Regions from separate parts of the Gordonia sp. McavH-238-E genome, predicted to be linked through region 1. Evidence: predicted binding sites of a transcription regulator. Region 1 holds the regulator's gene; each other region holds the start of a gene.
The links. Region 1 encodes LexA, which represses DNA repair genes until DNA is damaged. Its sites were predicted from a motif close to CGAACANNTGTTCG; they were not measured.

Region 1 (2,256 bases):
GAGCACGGCGCTCTCCACCGTGGAGAATCGGCGCCCGCACTCCACACACGAGCGACGCCGTCGGATGGCCTGCCCTTCATCTGCGACACGCGAGTCGATGACCTTGGTGTCGTCGTTCTTGCAGAAGGGGCAGCGCATCGTGTCCTCACGCAGGTCGCGGGACGCTGGAACGCACCGAAACCGTGCGCCCCGCCGCTTCTCGGCCGGCCCCTGTGCCATCGAGGATACCGCCCGGCCTCAGCGGTACCGGGGGGTGAGCAGGGGCTGACCCACCTGCAGCGCACTCGACGGCAGATCGTTCATCGCGACGATCTCGTCGATCACGATGTCGCGGGGCATCTCGGGCGCCACCCGGCCGGCGATCGTACTGAGGGAATCCCCGGCGCGCACGTGGACGACCTCTGCGCTCACCGCGGCGGGCGTCATCGAGTCCGAATAGTTCTGACCGACGACACCGAACACCCACACGACGAACGCGAGGCCGACGCCGGCGAGGACCGCGACGGCGGTGCGGCGACGGCGACGGAACACCGCCGCATCCGGACCGACCGGCCCGCGGCCCCGGGCACCCACCGCGGAGCCGCAGTGCGTGCCGCCGACGCGTGGCGTCAGTGGCGACCCGCCCACCGGACGGTTGCCTGCCGGCCGGTTGTCGACGGGCCGAGAACCGTCGGACAGCGGGGTCCGGGTCCGGATACGGTCGGCGCGGTCGGTGCGCGCCCGGACGGTGTCGGGACGCTCGGTACGGACGGGAGCGACGAGAGTGGCGGTGCGCATGGTGCCCTCCGGGTGTTCGGTGCGGGATCTTCGGGTGTTCGGGTGTCTGGCATCCGGTGTTCGAACTTCGATCAGATGTTCGATGCACTGATGTTCGAATTTGTAGCACGGCGCACCGACAAAGTCTCGCGACACATCGAACAAATGTTTGAGGTGGAGGTCGCACTCCGCTAGGCTCGGACGCGGCTGAACATCCCCACGGGCCATCTACCAGCACGTTCCGAAGACGAGAGGAACCGAACATGAGTGACACCGGCGATAGGCGCGGCCGAGCGCGGGGAGCCGACGACGAGGCCCCCATCGACGTCGCCGCCGCCGAGGCCTCACTCACCCCGCGCCAGCTCGGGGTCCTGGAAGTCATCCGCCGCTCGGTACGCGAGCGCGGTTACCCGCCGAGCATCCGCGAGATCGGCGACGAGGTCGGCCTGGCCTCGACATCGTCGGTCGCCCACCAGCTACGGACCCTCGAGCGCAAGGGTCTGCTCAAGCGGGATGCGAACCGGCCGCGTGCGGTCAACATCGCGCCGAGCGAATCGCCGTCGCCGGAGACCCCGCCGGCCGGCCGGCTGCCCGAGCCGACCTTCGTGCCGGTCCTCGGCCGGATCGCGGCCGGTGGCCCGATCCTGGCCGAGGAGGCGGTCGAGGACGTGTTCCCGCTTCCTCGCGAGCTGGTCGGCGAGGGCTCGCTCTTCTTGCTGCGCGTCGTGGGCGAGTCGATGATCGACGCCGCCATCTGCGACGGCGACTGGGTCGTCGTGCGGCAGCAGAACGTCGCCGACAACGGCGACATCGTCGCAGCGATGATCGACGGCGAGGCCACCGTGAAGACCTTCAAGCGTCAAGGCGCCAATGTGTGGCTGATGCCGCACAACGAGCTGTTCGATCCCATCCCGGGCAACGACGCCGTGATCCTCGGCAAGGTCGTCACCGTGATGCGGCGAGTCTGACCTCTCCCCCGACCGAACGGTCGAGCACCGCCGCGGCAGCTTCTCGCGCCGCGGCGGGGTCGGACGTGGCCAGCGCGGCGTCGGCGGCGGCGCGGCAGTCCTGCGCGGTCACCTCGCCGAGCCGAGCCCCCACCGCGGCGGCCGCGGCCGGCGCGCTGGACAGCGAGGTCACCCCGAGACCGACGAGCACGCAGGCGAGATTCGGATCGGCAGCCGCCTCACCGCACACCCCGACCGGCTTGCCCTGGCGGACACCCGCTGCGGCGACACCCGCGATCAGGCTGAGCACCGCGGGCTGCCACGGATCGGTCAATCCGGCGAGATCGGCCGACATCCGATCGGCCGCCATCGTGTACTGCGTCAGATCGTTGGTGCCGATCGACACGAAGTCCACCTCGGCGAGCACGGCCTCGGCCAGGATGGCGGCCGCGGGCACCTCGATCATGACCCCGGCGACCAGGCCCCGGCCGCGGACCTCCGCGGCGAAGGCGCGCGCCTCGGACGGCGAGGCGATCATCGGCGCCATGACCCA
Region 2 (2,256 bases), on a different contig from region 1:
TCACTATTCAGCTAGCTGTAAGACCCGGGCAGGTTGTGAACGTGTAGGCGTTCGATCGGGGTGAGTCCGCCGATGCCGCTGTGGGCTCGGTGGTGATTGTAGTGGTGCAGCCAGTCGTCGTAGGTGGCTGTGCGGGCGGTCTCTGAGCTGTAGAACTCGGCGTAGGCCCATTCCGAGGCCAGGGTGCGATTGAAGCGCTCGACCTTGCCGTTGGTTTGCGGACGGTAGGGACGGGTCTTCTTGTGCTTGATCTCGACGCCGAGAGATTCCGCGAAAACCTTTGATCGGTAACACGATCCGTTGTCGGTCATCACTCGCCGCACGGTGATGCCGTGCCCTTGGAAGAAGGCCATCGCCCGGTCCCAGAACTGCGCGGCGGTCTCTTTACGTTCGTCGGTGAGGATCTCCGAGTACGCCAGCCGGGAATGGTCATCGACGGCGTGGTGCAAGTACGCGTACCCCGGGCGGTGTTTCTTGTTGTGCCGGTTGCCGATCGTGCGCCCGAGTTTGCGGTGCCCACCGCCATCGGGGATGCGGCCGAGCGTCTTGATGTCGACGTGGATCAGGTCGCCGGGAGCGTCGTGTTCGTAGCGGCGTGGCGGGGTCCGGCGTACCGGAAGACCGGTGGCCTGATCCAAGTGACGCAACAGCGGCATCCGATACCGGCGCAACACCGCCTCGACGGTCGATCTCGCCAGCCGCAGGTGCGCGGCGATACGTGCAGCGCCCCAGCGACGGACAAACCGCAGCTTGATGATTCGACGTTCACGGCGCACCGCAAGTCGGGTGGGTGAGCGGTGGGGGCGGCTGGAGTGATCTGCCATGCCGGCCTCACCGGTCTGCCGGTAGCGGTCAGCCCACTTATTGGCGGTCGCGGTGGAGCAGTTGAATCGTTCCGCGGCTCGTCGCAGAGGCCAACCCTGGTCGACGACGCACTGAGCCAGGGCCAGACGGCCACGTTCGGTGAGAAAAGCATTACGGTGGGTCATGAGGGCCTCTTGGTGATCGGCGTGTGTGTGGTAACCACATCGATACCGGAGGCCCTCACCTGTTGACCGGAACCACGCCGTTCACAACCTCCCCAAGAGTTACAGCTAGCGCCGCGCATGTGAGGTCGACGCTGTTTGACGTGGGCGAGGATGTCGTCGACGGGTTCCCGCCTCTATCACACGTCACCGACAACCGTACTGCGCTATGCGGCCGTCAGATCAATAGCCAGACAATACTTTTCGCCTGTCCTGATCCTCCGATCGCGTGTACACTCGAACGTACATTCGTAGCAACGGGTCTCGGGGGAGGTGACCGTCATGGCCGACACCACACCCGTCGGAGGCGATTCGGCAGCGCCCAAGACGCGTGCCGTCGAGCTGGTGACAGAGCTGCATACGATCCTCGATGAGTTGCAGACTGTGGACTTGTCGCCGTGTACCGATACCGAGTTGGCTGACGTGGCAGCCGATACCGAACGTGCCATCGCACGCCTGACCGTTGCCGGTGACCGGCAGATCGATCAGGTCGAGGCTCGTGACCTACCCCGCAAGTCCGGCTGCCGGACACTCATGCAGTTCATGACCCACCGGCTGCGGGTCTCCAACCCGGTGCGGCGGCGTAAGCAGATGGACGCCACCGCCACCCGCACCAGCCTCGGCGGCGAAGTGCTTACGCCCGAACACCCGTCCCTCGCCGAGGCATTCGCACAAGGTTCCGTCGGAACCGCCCACCTCCAGGCAGCCCTCGACGTCCTCGACCAGATCCCCCACGCTGTCGACCACGACGTGAAGGTCGCGGCCGAACGACAAATGGCCGAGATCGCCGCCGATCACACACCCGCCGACATCACCCAACTCGGCGCGCGACTCCTCGCGCACCTCGACCCGGACGGCACCCTGGCCGACGGCACCGACCAGAAACGACGCCGCAACCTGTGGATCGGTCGGCAACGAGCCGACGGCACCGCCACCATCTCCGGCACCCTGACCCCCGAACTCCACGCCCGGTTGACGATGATGTTCGCCGTCTGGGGCAAACCTGGACTCAACAACCCCGACGACCCGAACTCGCCCAGCGGACCCGCCGGCACCGCCGACCCCGACGCCCTCGCGCTCGCAGCCGATCGTGACGGCCGCACCCTCGCCCAGACGAATCACGACGCGCTCGACGCCGCACTCACCGCTGGCTTCGCCGACGGGATTCTCGGAACCTCGCACCGCGGCCTGCCCGCCCATCTGATCATCAAAGCCGACCTCAATGAACTGA
Region 3 (2,256 bases), on a different contig from region 1:
GCAAAACAGCTCGACGGATCGCGTCGCTGAGCTCCGGCCCTCTCAGGTCAGTTCGAAGCTCGACTAGGAAAATTTCCTCGTTACCCACCTGCACCACCACCCGACTGTTCATAAGAACAGCCCTGTGTCTTCGAAACTGTTGACTCGCAGGGTGTTACATCACTTGTGGTCGTCCGGCCGAGTGAAGTATCGAGTGGGCGCGGCGTACTCGGCGGGCGCACCTGATTCGGGGTCAGCGGTAACGATGTCGAGGTCTGTGTGGGTCAGTAGGTCTGGGATGGTCTCCGCATTCGCACCGATGCCCGCCCAGTGGGCGTCAACGTCGGAGGCGATGCACCACGCGTGATCGGCTGGCCACACGAACGATGCCGGGTTGTGCCCCGTCTCTCGCACGCCCCAGCGTCCGAAGTCGGATAGCGGGCCGTGCAGGAGGTAGTAGGACCGGTTGGGGATGATCATTCGGGCGCTCCGGCGCATAACCGTCGAGGTATCAGGCCATCCCTCCCAGATTGCGAAGTAACAGTCGTCCGGAGTGCCGGTCGCAGAGTGCAACAACTCGCAGAGACGACCAACTTTGGCCTGATCCGTGGGATCGTCCGGACCCGCGGCGAAGTCTTGTCCGTCGGGGTCGGGCATGAACCGCAATCGCGCGTAGGCCTCGAACCCTGGAGTGCCGAAAGCGGTCAAGTCCTGCCAAGGCTCCTGGGAGTTTACGATCCAGGCCGCTGCTCGAGGAGTTTCGCACGGTCGCAGTTCCACTGGTCAATGACACCACAGTCGCGATCGGAAATGCGTCGGCTCGTCAGCGCTGAGCGCTGCGTTCTGCTTACCCTGGAATCGGAGCGTCGCCACGCTGCCCGTGACGGTGATCAGCGTCCCACCCAGGCATTGCCGCCGGGGAGGTCCGGCCGACTGACGGTCGGCAATTCTTGTCGGTGGTCGCACGTATGTTTGATCTATGCAGTTCGGGGGCGGCGGCGCAGATATCTCGGGTGAGGAGTCCGGGGTCGAATCGTCGTTGCCTGCAGTGGTTGTCGACAACGAGTTGTCGGCCACCGAGCTCGTCGATGTGATCACCCACTGCGCGTCGATCACCTCCGCAGCCTCGTATCGACTGCTGACGGCGGCGAGTCTGCTGCACGAGGAACGCGAACTCGACTACCACCTCCGCCGCACCGAACACCATGACGGACAGGTCTTCTCCGAAGACGACCTCCACCGCCGAGCCGCCGACGCCGCCGCCGGTATCGACCCCTACGCGCAGTTCGGTCCCGACGGGTTCGATCAGGCCACCGCCGAACTCGGTGCAGCCCTGATGATCACCGCGGCACAGGCCCGCGACCTCATCCGTACAGGTGACGTCCTGCGGTACCGGTTGATGCTGACCGGTAGCACCCTGGCGTGTGGCCGGATCGACCAGAAGCGGTTCGAGATCGCGGTCAAGCGCACCGACTTCGTGTCCGACGCCGACATGCAGGCCGTCGATGCCCATCTGGCCGAAGCGATTCTCGCGCGCCCACCGATGTCGACGACCCAGTTCACCACCATGGTCGATGCGATCGTCGCCACACACGCACCGGATGCGGTGCGCCGCCGCCGCGAACGCGCCGGCGACGACCGCCACATCACCATCGGACCCGACCGGTTCGGTCCGGGCCAGTCCCGCATCAGCGGCAGCCTGCCCGTCACCGACGCCGCCACCCTCGATGCCCAACTCAACGCGATGGCCGCCTCCGTGCACCCTCACGACCCACGCACCAAACGGCAACGACGCATCGACGCACTGCTCGCGTTGGCCGCACACCTCGACGTGCTGGCCTGCCGCTGCCCACACTGCGCACCTCCACCCGAACCGGTCGACCTCGACGACGACACCACCCCAGCCGACGGCGCTGACACGACCGCGGCGTCGGCGGATTCGGCCACACCGTCGGCGGTCACCGGCCACGCCCCGGCACCGACCTTCCACATCGTGGTGAACCTGTCGACGCTGCTCGGCCTCGATCAGGACCCGGGGTTCCTCGACCGCCACGGGCTGCTCGACGCCGACACCATGCGATCGCTGGTCGACGGTGCCCGCCGGTCCTTCATCACCGGTCAGCCGCAGCAGCCAGGCGAATCCCGCTACACCCCGAGTCGCAAACTCCAGACCCTGGTGCGGTGCGGAGAACTGTGCTGCACCTTTCCCGGGTGTACGCAACCGGTGTGGGAGGCAGACCTCGACCACACCATCCCGTTCGACCACCACACACCCAC

Region 2: MHN80_RS00735 (HNH endonuclease signature motif containing protein) is a predicted target of LexA. The motif match lies at 1,264-1,277, and genes of this name have one in related genera.
Region 3: MHN80_RS20240 (HNH endonuclease signature motif containing protein) is a predicted target of LexA. The motif match lies at 941-954, and genes of this name have one in related genera.

What each region holds. Positions count from the first base shown of each region.
Region 1 is NZ_JAKRFE010000015.1:62,825-65,080, reverse strand. It holds gene nrdR (transcriptional regulator NrdR) at 1-138, opposite strand, end outside; gene MHN80_RS20635 (LysM peptidoglycan-binding domain-containing protein) at 238-777, opposite strand; gene lexA (transcriptional repressor LexA) at 1,020-1,724, shown strand; gene MHN80_RS20625 (phosphoenolpyruvate--protein phosphotransferase) at 1,702-2,256, opposite strand, start outside.
Region 2 is NZ_JAKRFE010000001.1:161,144-163,399, reverse strand. It holds gene MHN80_RS00745 (PPOX class F420-dependent oxidoreductase) at 1-15, shown strand, start outside; gene MHN80_RS00740 (IS481 family transposase) at 12-989, opposite strand; gene MHN80_RS00735 (HNH endonuclease signature motif containing protein) at 1,308-2,256, shown strand, end outside.
Region 3 is NZ_JAKRFE010000014.1:105,332-107,587, reverse strand. It holds gene MHN80_RS20245 (hypothetical protein) at 160-459, opposite strand; gene MHN80_RS20240 (HNH endonuclease signature motif containing protein) at 959-2,256, shown strand, end outside.